2 regions of the Planococcus sp. PAMC 21323 genome follow, and region 1 is predicted to be linked to the other one. Evidence: riboswitches for the same ligand, from Rfam matches in the RefSeq annotation. Region 1 holds a riboswitch; the other holds the start of a gene.
The links. Region 1 has a riboswitch for lysine ahead of PLANO_RS06045 (aspartate kinase). Riboswitches for the same ligand answer to the same signal wherever they lie in the genome.
Positions count from the first base shown of each region.

Region 1 (5,784 bases):
TTGGCCAAACTGGTAAAGTTGTAACACCTGATTTGTATATCGCAGCTGGTATTTCTGGAGCAATCCAGCATATGGCGGGTATGTCTAACTCAAAAGTAATCGTAGCGATCAACAAAGACCCTGAAGCCAACATTTTTAAAGTAGCAGACTACGGAATCGTTGGTGACTTGTTCGATGTCATTCCAATGCTGACAGAAGAATTTAAAAAAGTGATGTAATATGAATTTTAGCAGGTGGAGAAAAGTGCATTTCTTTTCTTCACCTGTTTTTGTTTGTCTTTTTTAGAATGAAAGAAAAGCAAAGCACATCCGTTTAATCCAATAAATGAAGGGTATCAAAAGAGTAGGCAAAAAAATAGCTAGTGTTTTTGGCACATGCTATACTCTGTATATAGTTTGGTTAATCATAAGGAGGAATTATTCATGGCAATTGTACACGGTACAGATCAGAACTTTTCACAAGAAGTATCAGAAGGACTCGTTTTAGTAGATTTTTGGGCAACTTGGTGTGGACCATGTAAAATGATCGCTCCTGTGCTAGAAGAATTAGACGCTGAAATGAGCGATAAAGTTAAAATCGTAAAAGTTGACGTTGATCAAAACCAAGAAACAGCTGGAAACTACGGCATTATGTCTATTCCAACGTTACTATTGATGAAAGACGGAGAAACAATTGATAAAGTAGTTGGTTTCCGACCAAAAGAAGCTTTGGCTGAATTGGTAGAAAAACACGCATAATTCTTAACCGGGTCCAGCGATGGTCCCGGTTTTTTAATAGGGTGATAAAAATGGCAAATGAATTGATTCGACATAAATTGGCAATATTGCCTGACCAATCCGGCTGTTATTTGATGAAAGATCGTCAAAATACGGTTATTTACGTCGGCAAGGCAAAAGTTTTGAAAAATCGTGTGCGTTCTTATTTTACGGGCAGTCACGACACAAAAACACAGCGTTTGGTTAATGAAATTGTAGATTTCGAATACATTATTACGTCTTCGGACAAAGAAGCGTTAATTTTAGAATTGAATTTGATCAAAAAATACGATCCGAAATACAATATTATGCTTAAAGATGACAAAAGTTATCCGTACTTGAAAATTACAGGAGAACGTCATCCAAAACTAATTACGACAAGACACGTAAAAAAAGATAAAGGTAAATATTTTGGACCTTATCCGAATGCTTATGCCGCGGCAGAAACGAAAAAACTGTTGGACCGTTTGTATCCTTTACGCAAATGTCATACCATGCCAGACCGGGTATGTTTGTATTATCATTTAGGGCAATGTTTAGCGCCATGTGTAAAGCCGATTGAAAAAGAAACATACCAAGAATTAATTGATGGGATCACAAAGTTTTTGAATGGCGGATTCCGTGAAGTTAAAGAGCAATTGGTTGGGAAAATGTCTGAAGCGGCAGAGAACTTGGAATATGAACGTGCGAAAGAATATCGTGATCAAATTAACATGATTGAAACCGTTATGGAAAAACAAAAAATGGCGATGAACGATTTTACAAATCGCGATGTATTTGCGTATGCAGTGGATAAAGGTTGGATGTGCGTACAAGTCTTTTTTGTTCGTCAAGGCAAGTTAATTGAACGAGACGTTTCTTTATTTCCGCTATACCGTGACCCTGAAGAAGAGTTTTTAACATTTCTTGGTCAATTTTATGAAAAAGCCAATCATGTTAAGCCGAGCGAAATTTTAATTCCGGAAGCGGATGACCCAGATATGTTAAAAGAATGGCTCGGTGTTCGTGTACTAGTTCCGCAGCGTGGCAAGAAAAAAGATTTAGTAGCGCTAGCGAAAAAAAATGCCGAAGTAGCGATTAAAGAAAAGTTCCAGTTGTTAGAACGTCAAGAAGAGCGAACCATTGGTGCATGTGTAGACTTGGGTGAAGCAATGAATATTGAAACGCCTTTGCGTATTGAAGCATTCGATAACTCTCATATTCAAGGTGCCGATGCTGTTTCTGCGATGATTACATTTATCGACGGAAAACCTTCTAAAAAAGATTATCGGAAATATAAAACACGCAATGCTTCAAAACCAGATGATTATGCGGCAATGCGTGAAGTTATTCGCCGGCGCTATACACGCGTTTTAAAAGACGGTTTGCCTTTACCTGATTTGATTGTTATTGATGGGGGAAAAGGACAAATGGAGTCAGCTCGTGAAATTATAGAAGACGAACTTGGTTTGTCGATTCCTATTGCCGGACTCGCGAAAGATGCTAAGCATCAAACTTCCCAATTGCTATATGGTTCACCGGTCGAAATTGTGCCACTGAAACGAACCAGTGAAGCTTTTTACTTGATGCAACGAATACAAGATGAAGTTCACCGATTTGTTATTACGTTCCACCGTCAATTGCGGGGCAAAAACTCAATTCAATCCGCACTTGATGGGTTGGAAGGAGTAGGTCCAAAGCGTAAGCAGCAATTGTTAAAACATTTTGGGTCTGTCAAAAAAATCAAAGAGGCATCTGTAGCAGAAATCAAAGAAGCAGGAATGCCTGAAGCTTTGGCACAGTCTATTGAAAAGCATTTTGCAGAAGATACGTTGCCAAGTGAATCATAACGTGGTAATGTAGTGAATAATTAAATCACTTGGAAAAGTGATGATAGAGGCGCGAACGTCAATAGTAAGCATTCGGAGATTTGCAGAATCTGAGATGGATGGTGAAAGGGGCGATCGCCGAAGTGTGCGTTAAACTGCTTTTACGCATGCTGGTTTTGCATTTAATAAGTGCAGGGCTGTCAGAGTGAATCTCTGGAGGGCTATCTCACATGGACGTTTTTCGTACATGATAAAAGAGGTAGTTTGCCGCGTTTGCGGTGGGCTGCCTCTTTTTGTGTCTAGTTGTGAAATCACTAGTCATTTTGAGGGCCACATACTAAATGTGGGAGTGGATCGAATGAAAACAATCGTAATGAAATTTGGCGGAACATCTGTTGCAACACCTGAGAAAATTATTGGTGTGGCAAAAAGAGCGATTCGTGAAAAAGAAAAAGGCAAGCGCGTGGTCATCGTCGTTTCCGCAATGGGCAAAACGACAGACACATTACTTGGTTTAGCTGGAGAAATTTCTTCAGAGCCACCAAAACGTGAAATGGATATGTTGTTAGCGACAGGAGAGCAAGTAACCATTTCATTATTGGCTATGGCATTTAAAAAATTAGGTCATGAAGCTTTGTCATTCACGGGCTGGCAAGCCGGCATTGAAACTGAATCGGTTCCGCGGAATGCGCGTATTGAACAGATCCATACGGAACGCCTTGAACGTGTATTGGAAAATGGCTATTTTTGTGTAGTAGCAGGATTCCAGGGAGTAGACAAAATTGGCAATATTACCACACTAGGTAGAGGTGGATCAGATACAACAGCTGTAGCACTTGCAGCAGCGTTAAAAGCAGAGAAATGCGAAATTTATACTGACGTTAATGGTGTTTATACATCTGACCCAAGATTTGTTACAGGAGCGCGTAAATTGCAGCAAATTTCTTATGACGAAATGTTAGAATTAGCGAATCTTGGAGCAGGTGTGCTGCACCCACGTGCAGTCGAATTTGCTAAAAACAATCAAGTACCATTATCAGTCAGAGCAAGCTATTCAGACGAGCCTGGCACAATCATACAAGAGGTGATCACTGTGGAAACAAACTTAATCGTAAGAGGTGTGGCATTTGAACCGGGAGTCGCGCGCGTCACTATAACGTATAAAAAGCCTTTTAATGGCTCACTCGCTAATATTTTTAATAAGCTTGCGGAAAACCAAATTGATGTTGACATTATTGTTCAAAGCATTAGCGACGAATTCCCGCCGTCAGTATCTTTTTCAATCAGTCAAGAAAGTCTTGAAGAAACACGCTGCGTGCTAATAGCGTCACAAGAAGAAATTGGTTTCCTCTCTATGAATGTAGAAGTTGGATTATCAAAAGTATCAATAGTTGGATCTGGTATGGTTTCAAATCCAGGAGTTGCCGCTCGTATGTTTGATATTCTACGAAGTGAAGAAATTCCGGTTAAAATGGTTAGCACATCTGAAATTAAAATTTCAGTAGTTGTACCAGAAGCAGACATGACAAAATCAGCAAATGCATTGCATGAGGCTTATGGTTTGTCTAAAGAAGAATTGATTGAAGATAAGATGAAGTCCACTATAACTGCAGGTTCGTGAAAATATTCACAAAATGTTCAAATTCTCAATTGTAAGTTGTTAACAATCGCGACATGAGTGAACCTAGCAGATTAGTTAGAAAAAGCGATTCTCAATTAGAGAATCGCTTTTTACCGTAAATCTATTAAAACGTTTACATTTCACAATGCTTTTGTAGGAGTAGCTTGTTTATTGCCGCTAAAGGGGATGATAACTATATGATTAAAAGCGTTTCGTTGCCTTGACGCTCCTAAAGGGGGGGAGTACAATAAATATGTCATATTATTGTATCATGATGGTGAGTGGCTTCAGGTTCTTTCTTTCAGATTGTTTACTTTGAACGCTACGAATTATAGTTTTGAGGGGGGTAAAATTTTGGATAACAATCGTGAATTTTTAATGCGTAGGCTGCACTCATTGTTGGGGATTATTCCTATTGGTTTATTCTTAACACAGCACTTAATCGTCAATCATTTTGCAACACAAGGTGAAGAGGCATTCAACACTGCATCTCACTTCATGGCAAATCTACCATTCGTTATTTTCTTGGAGATTTTTGTCATATACTTACCGCTCATGTATCATGCTTTCTACGGTTTATACATAGCGTTTACTGCGAAGAACAATCCTGGACATTATAGCTATATGCGCAATATGTTATTTGTTGCACAACGTTATACAGGTGTCTTCCTAGTAGTCTTTATCGCTTGGCACATCTTCGAGACGAGATTCCAAGTTGCGATTGGAGCAGCGGCTGAAGCTGATTTTAACATGATGGCGAATATCTTAAGCAATCCTTGGATGTTGGTATTCTATATTATCGGTGTTTTATCTGCGACGTTCCATTTGTCAAACGGATTATGGTCTTTCCTTGTAACGTGGGGAATCACACAAACTCCAGCAGCACAAAAAAACGCAACTTATTTCACGCTTCTAGTATTTGTCGTATTATCGATTATTGGTATGAGAGCATTGTTTGCGTTCGTTTAAGAACGTTCAATCATTGGTGAACTAAAAGAGGAGTGAATATAAACATGGCGAAGGGCAAAATTTCTATCGTCGGAGGCGGCCTTGCTGGTTTAATGGCAGCAATCAAAGTTGCAGAAGCAGGCGCACCCGCCGATTTATTCTCAATCGTTCCCGTTAAACGGTCCCATTCAGTATGCGCACAAGGTGGGATTAACGGAGCGGTAAATACAAAAGGTGAAGGGGATTCCCCGGATATTCACTTTGATGATACAGTTTACGGAGGCGACTTCTTAGCGAATCAACGTCCTGTAAAAGCAATGGCAGATGCAGCACCTGGCATTATCCGTATGTTCGACCGTATGGGCGTTATGTTTAACCGTACACCGGAAGGTCTTTTAGATTTCCGTCGTTTTGGTGGCACGATGTACCATAGAACAGCGTTTGCCGGTGCAACAACTGGTCAACAATTATTGTATGCACTTGATGAGCAAGTTCGTCGCTACGAAGTAGCCGGACTTATCACTAAATATGAAGGTTGGGAATTCCTTGGCCTTGTTCTTGACGAGCAAGGTGCTGGTAAAGGGATTACAGCTCAAAACTTAACAACTATGGAAATTAAATCGTTCCGCGCAGATGCTGTTATCATGGCAAC
Region 1 covers NZ_CP009129.1:1,186,798-1,192,581, forward strand. The annotation lists gene PLANO_RS06030 (electron transfer flavoprotein subunit alpha/FixB family protein) at 1-218, shown strand, start outside; gene trxA (thioredoxin) at 423-737, shown strand; gene uvrC (excinuclease ABC subunit UvrC) at 788-2,584, shown strand; lysine riboswitch at 2,621-2,795, shown strand; gene PLANO_RS06045 (aspartate kinase) at 2,922-4,184, shown strand; gene PLANO_RS06050 (succinate dehydrogenase cytochrome b558 subunit) at 4,539-5,153, shown strand; gene sdhA (succinate dehydrogenase flavoprotein subunit) at 5,198-5,784, shown strand, end outside.

Region 2 (5,784 bases), 1.5 Mb from region 1:
GTATTAATTAAAGCTTCCGTTTTCGAGTTGATCTCTGCGTGTAGTGCCGATACGGGGCGGTTGCTTGTGTAAAGAAGCAGTTTGCCAAGTTCTACTTGTTGGAAATAATAATCTGTTTGTTCTTCGTCCAATCCCATGCGGTTAAACGCATCTTTCGTAATATCGTCACCAGCTAAAAATGAAATAAGTTTACCTTTAAAATTATCTCGGTCTTGTGTATCGATATGAACTGCGGTATGAGCAATCAGCAAGTCTATTTGTTCGTCATGCTTAGATACTAAAAATAATTCTTCTTCTTCATATCCTTTGGCTTTTAATTGACCAACTTGAATCAATACTTGCGCTTGTGCATCAAAAAGCCCAATGAGTTTATCTTCTTTTTTTTCCATGCTAATTCCTCCTATATTGTTCGCACCGATTCCATTTACTAAAATTCATTTACCCTATGATACATATAAGATAAACCTTACAAGCATAGTAAAAAGCGTATCCGAGTGATGATTCGGATACGCTTTTGGCTACTTAAAATAAATGTTGTTGGTCTTTTTTGTTATCTACCATCTTCGTTATATCTGATTCGTCCCGATGACTATTTGGGTTCACTGGTTCTGTATCTTGAATATTGCGCTCAACACCATCAATTGACTCTGGTTGAGAGCGCAAATGTACTTCTTCAGCAGTCGTCATTCGAGCAGTTGTAGGTGTATTAGTTTCGGGCTGATAAGTTGTGCTATAGTCGCTGTTCACATAAAGCACCAGCTTGCCATTTTCAACTTGTCGGTAATAATCGTCCGCTTCGCTGCTGCCTAATCCCATTTGTGTAAATGCATGGCGGGTAGAATCCTCACCAGATATAAACGCTTTGAATTTACTCATAATATTCTCATCTTCTTGCGCGTCTAAATGAACATTGGTTTGTCCTTGAACCATAGTTAGTTGCTCGTCGTGCTTGGCAATTACGTACATATCTTCCTCTTTAAAGCCTTGTGCTTTTAATTCGTTAATTTTGTGCAAAACCTCTGCTTGCACATCGTATGCTTGGATTAATGTTGTTCCTTCGTTAGTCATCTCGAATTCCTCCTAAATTATGATAAATCATTTGTAAAGTAAGTTAATGATTATGTACCCTGATGTTTTTTATAACAAACCCTTTTTGTTGAAAGTAGATTTTAACCGGATCTTAAAGTTTAAAATAAAAGCTTGCTTTCTTGTTTCTTTTTTTATACACTATAAAACGTAATTATTACTATTTATAAAAACTAAGTTTTAAAGTATAGGAGGAAATATAATGAGAGTTAATATAACACTGGCATGCACAGAAACAGGAGATCGAAATTACAGTACAACTAAAAATAAGCGGACAAATCCTGAACGTATTGAATTGAAAAAATACAGTCCACGTCTTAAGAAAGTTACTGTTCATCGTGAAACAAAATAATTTTTTTAATATTTAAATCGTAATAATTACGAATAATGAGAAGTGATGAAATGGCTAAAAAATCGAAAGTGGCAAGGCACGATAAACAGCAATTACTTGTAGAAAAATTTGCAGATCGGCGACAAGAACTCAAAGAAAATAGAGATTTTCAGGCGCTAGCAGCATTGCCGAAAGATTCTTCGCCAACACGTTTGAAAAATCGTTGTGGCGTGACCGGAAGACCAAGAGGATACATGCGTAAATTTGGAATGTCCCGCATCATTTTCCGAGAACTAGCACATAAAGGACAAATTCCAGGTGTAAAAAAAGCGAGTTGGTAAATCAATAAAAAACGCTGAAGTTTACAAACTTCAGCGTTTTTTATATTAGTTTGTTACTGCTTCAGAATGTAAATCAGGTAAAGATGCACGTAACGTTAAAGTTTCTTCTTCAGATAATGGAATCATCGGCAAGCGAACGCCACCTACTTGAACGCCCGTGATGTTGAGAGCCGCTTTAACTGGAGTTGGGTTTGGGGCAGCAAACAATGCTTTCATCGTTGGCAATAAACGTCTATGAATAGCTGCTGCTGTTTTGACGTCACCTGTTAGAAAGCTCGTCATCATGTCTTGCATATCGTTACCGATAATATGTGCAGAAACCGAAACAATTCCAGTGCCACCGATTGATAGCATCGGCAATGTTAAACTGTCATCACCGCTATAAACTGAAAATGAATCTGCTGTATTTTCGATAATTTCTGCCGCTGCGTCCAAATCGCCACTCGCTTCTTTAACCGAAACAATATTGCTAATTTGAGATAGGCGAATGATTGTCTCTGGAGACAAATTGACTACACTACGACCAGGTATGTTATAAAGCATGACTGGTAAATTTGTAGACTCGGCAATCGCTTGGAAATGTTGGAACATGCCTTCTTGTGAAGGTTTATTATAATAAGGCGTAACGAGCATGACACCATCAACGCCGACTTCTTCTGCTTGTTGCGTCAATGAAATAGAAGCGCGTGTATTATTGGATCCCGTTCCTGCAATAACTGGAATTCGTCCAGCGACTGTATTTACAGTAAATTGGAATAACTCTACTTTTTCCTCGATTGATAAGGTAGGTGATTCGCCTGTTGTACCTGCGACGACAAGTCCATCAGATCCGTTCGCGATTAAATGCTCGATTAATTTTTTGGTTGCTGGGAAATCGATTTCTCCTTGAAGGTCGAACGGTGTTACCATTGCTGTGATGATTTGGCCGAAATTCATAAACAACACACCCTTTTCTAATTTTTTCGTAGCTTAGAGGTGAGGGGCCAGTCAGGAATAAACAAAAAAGCAGCAACAGGGGGTCCCGTTGCTGCAGTAGAAACAATGTTTACCATTCGTTCCTGTGCATCAGATAGCCCTCCATATAGTTTCCTATATGACAGTCCTGTATTTGTTAAATACAGACCCAGCGCACGGAAATATGAGTTTTCCGTCACTTCGGCAAATCCCCCTTTCGGCAAACGTCAATGGACCTCATCGTCCTCGTTTTGCGTACTGATGGTTTTTGCGCCTCTATCCTACTCCATAAAAATGGAGCAAGAAATATTGAATTAGCTGTACTATAACAAAAATATCTGTTAATTGCAAGATAAAATACGTAAAATTTATAAGAGAGGAGTGAGCTAAAGTGAATGACCAAATATACGATCACCGACTAAATATAGTAACTGCCGAACACCAAAAAGGATTTACTGATTCTTTACACCATAACCGTTACGAGCCAACTCCCTATGATTTACTCGATATCCTGTTCGAGGATTATCGTTTAACTGCGCAAGATCAATTAGTGGATGTTGGATCTGGTAAGGGACGCTTAAACTTTTACGTTCATCATTTTTTCGGTGCAAAAAGTGTGGGAATTGAGATGAATCCTGCATTCCACGCTCAAGCTCTCGAAAATAAAAAATCTTATCTCACTCAGCATAAAGGCGCGGGGCCGAGCATTGACTTCTATAATTGTTTAGCGCAGGACTATCAAATTGCAGATCAAGACAATAAGTTTTATTTTTTTAATCCTTTTTCAGCCCAAGTGTTTATCTCTTTTCTCAATCAAATATTGCGCTCTGCTGAACAAGCTCCACGATCGGTTGATGTGGTTTTATTTTTTGCTTCACAAGAGTATAACGATTACTTGGAAACGAGTACGGCGTTTCAATTAATAGAAGAAATTACTTTACCCGATTTTCATAAAGATCCGCGTGAGCGATTTTTAGTTTATCGTCTACCTAAAATGGATTAAAACCAAAGTGATTAAGGGTATGCTAACTATAAAACCATTGTGAAACGAGGGACCCCTATGGAATGGAAAGGTAGAAAGACCAGCAGAAATGTTGAAGATCGAAGAGGTAAAGGTGGAGCGATTGTAGCCGGAGGTGGTATCGGAGGTATTTTAATCGTACTGCTAGTCGCATTTTTAGGAGGCGACCCAGGTGTTATTATGGATCAATTAGGTGGCTCGTCAGGAACGACGTCCAGTCAGCCTTACGAAGCAACAGCTGAAGAAGAAGAGTTGGCTGAATTTGTATCGGTCGTTCTTGCAGACACGGAAGACGTATGGACAGAAGTTTTTGCAGAAGAAGGCATGGAGTATGTAGAGCCGACACTTGTGTTGTATACAGGAAGTGTTGAATCGGCTTGCGGAACAGCGGGAGCATCGGTTGGTCCGTTTTATTGTCCGGGCGATTACAAACTTTATATCGATTTAAGTTTTTATAATGAACTCCAGACGCAATTCCAAGCACCAGGAGATTTTGCGATGGCTTATGTCGTAGCACATGAAGTCGGTCATCATGTTCAAAACTTACTCGGTGTCATGGAAGAGGTGCAGCCACTACGCAATCAATTAAGTGAAGAAGAATACAATAAAGTGCAGGTTCGCTTAGAACTTCAAGCAGATTATTTATCAGGTGTTTGGGCACATCATGCGCAAGGCATGGGTTATTTAGAAGAAGGTGACTTGCAAGAAGCTTTAACGGCAGCGAGTGCTGTAGGAGACGATACCATTCAACAACGTTCGCGTGGTTACGTCGTACCGGAAAGCTTTACACATGGCAGCTCAGAACAACGTCAGCGCTGGTTTAAAAAAGGATTCAAATCAGGTAATTTAAAAGATGGCGATACGTTTAACGCAACTGATTTGTGACCTTTCCTGTTTTTCTCTACTAAAGGAGAGGGTCGAGCATTGATATTTTTGCTATTCTAATTCATTATAAAGAATAGACAGTCTTTTCATCTGAGATGAGAAGAAATATAGTTCTATGAAGGAAGTACAATATGGTCGAGGATAATATTACACGCTTAGAATACGGCGAAAAAGAATTGATCTTAATTGGTACGGCGCATGTTTCAAAAGCCAGTGCTGAACAGGTTAAAGAAGTTATTGAGGCGGAACAACCGGATTCCGTTTGTATCGAATTAGATGCACAACGCTATGAATCGGTAACGCAAGATAGCAAATGGAAAGAAACCGACATTTTCAAAGTAATAAAAGAGAAAAAATCAAGTTTACTATTGATGAACTTAGCCATTTCTTCATTTCAAAACCGACTTGCAGATCAGTTTGGCATTAAACCAGGACAAGAAATGATTCAAGGAATTGCCTCTGCTAAAGAAGTTGGAGCAGAACTTGTACTAGCTGATCGCAATATTCAGGTGACGTTTTCGCGCATTTGGGGAAATATCGGTTTTATGGGAAAAGCACAATTGCTGACTTCTGTATTCTTTAGTATTTTCAGTAAGGAAACCATTTCAGAAGAAGATCTGGAAAAGATGAAGTCGCAAGACACGTTAAACGCTGTGATGGATGACTTTACACAAGCTTTCCCTAAGCTAAAAACACCGCTTATCGATGAGCGAGATCAATACTTGGCACAGAAGATTAAAGATGCGCCTGGTAAAAAAATCGTCGCTGTACTTGGTGCAGCGCATATTCCAGGAATCATAAAAGAAGTTCACAACAATCACGACCTAGAAGAACTATCACAAGTTCCACCAAAATCAAAATGGCCGAAAATTATCGGTTGGGCGATTCCGTTGGCGCTTGTTGCGATGATTGCTATTACGTTCATGAACAACCCGGCAGCTGGTATCGATCAGACAATTAGTTGGATTCTTTGGACAGCCTGTCTCGGCGCAATTGGAGCAGCCATTGCATTTGGTCATCCATTGGCGATTTTGACCGCATTTGTTGGAGGACCGATTGGTGCCTTGCATCCTCTTTTGGCTGCTGGCTGGTTTTCTGGGCTGGCCCAGGCTTATGTTCGTCGCCCGAACGTTGGGGATTTCCAAACCCTGTCGAAAGACGTCTTT
Region 2 covers NZ_CP009129.1:2,835,245-2,841,028, reverse strand. The annotation lists gene PLANO_RS14005 (YsnF/AvaK domain-containing protein) at 1-389, opposite strand, end outside; gene PLANO_RS14000 (YflT domain-containing protein) at 523-1,068, opposite strand; gene rpmG (50S ribosomal protein L33) at 1,289-1,438, shown strand; gene rpsN (30S ribosomal protein S14) at 1,489-1,758, shown strand; gene dapA (4-hydroxy-tetrahydrodipicolinate synthase) at 1,804-2,694, opposite strand; lysine riboswitch at 2,821-2,999, opposite strand; gene PLANO_RS13975 (class I SAM-dependent methyltransferase) at 3,104-3,715, shown strand; gene ypfJ (KPN_02809 family neutral zinc metallopeptidase) at 3,773-4,618, shown strand; gene PLANO_RS13965 (TraB/GumN family protein) at 4,750-5,784, shown strand, end outside.
Region 2: another riboswitch for lysine. It lies ahead of dapA (4-hydroxy-tetrahydrodipicolinate synthase); the one in region 1 lies ahead of PLANO_RS06045 (aspartate kinase).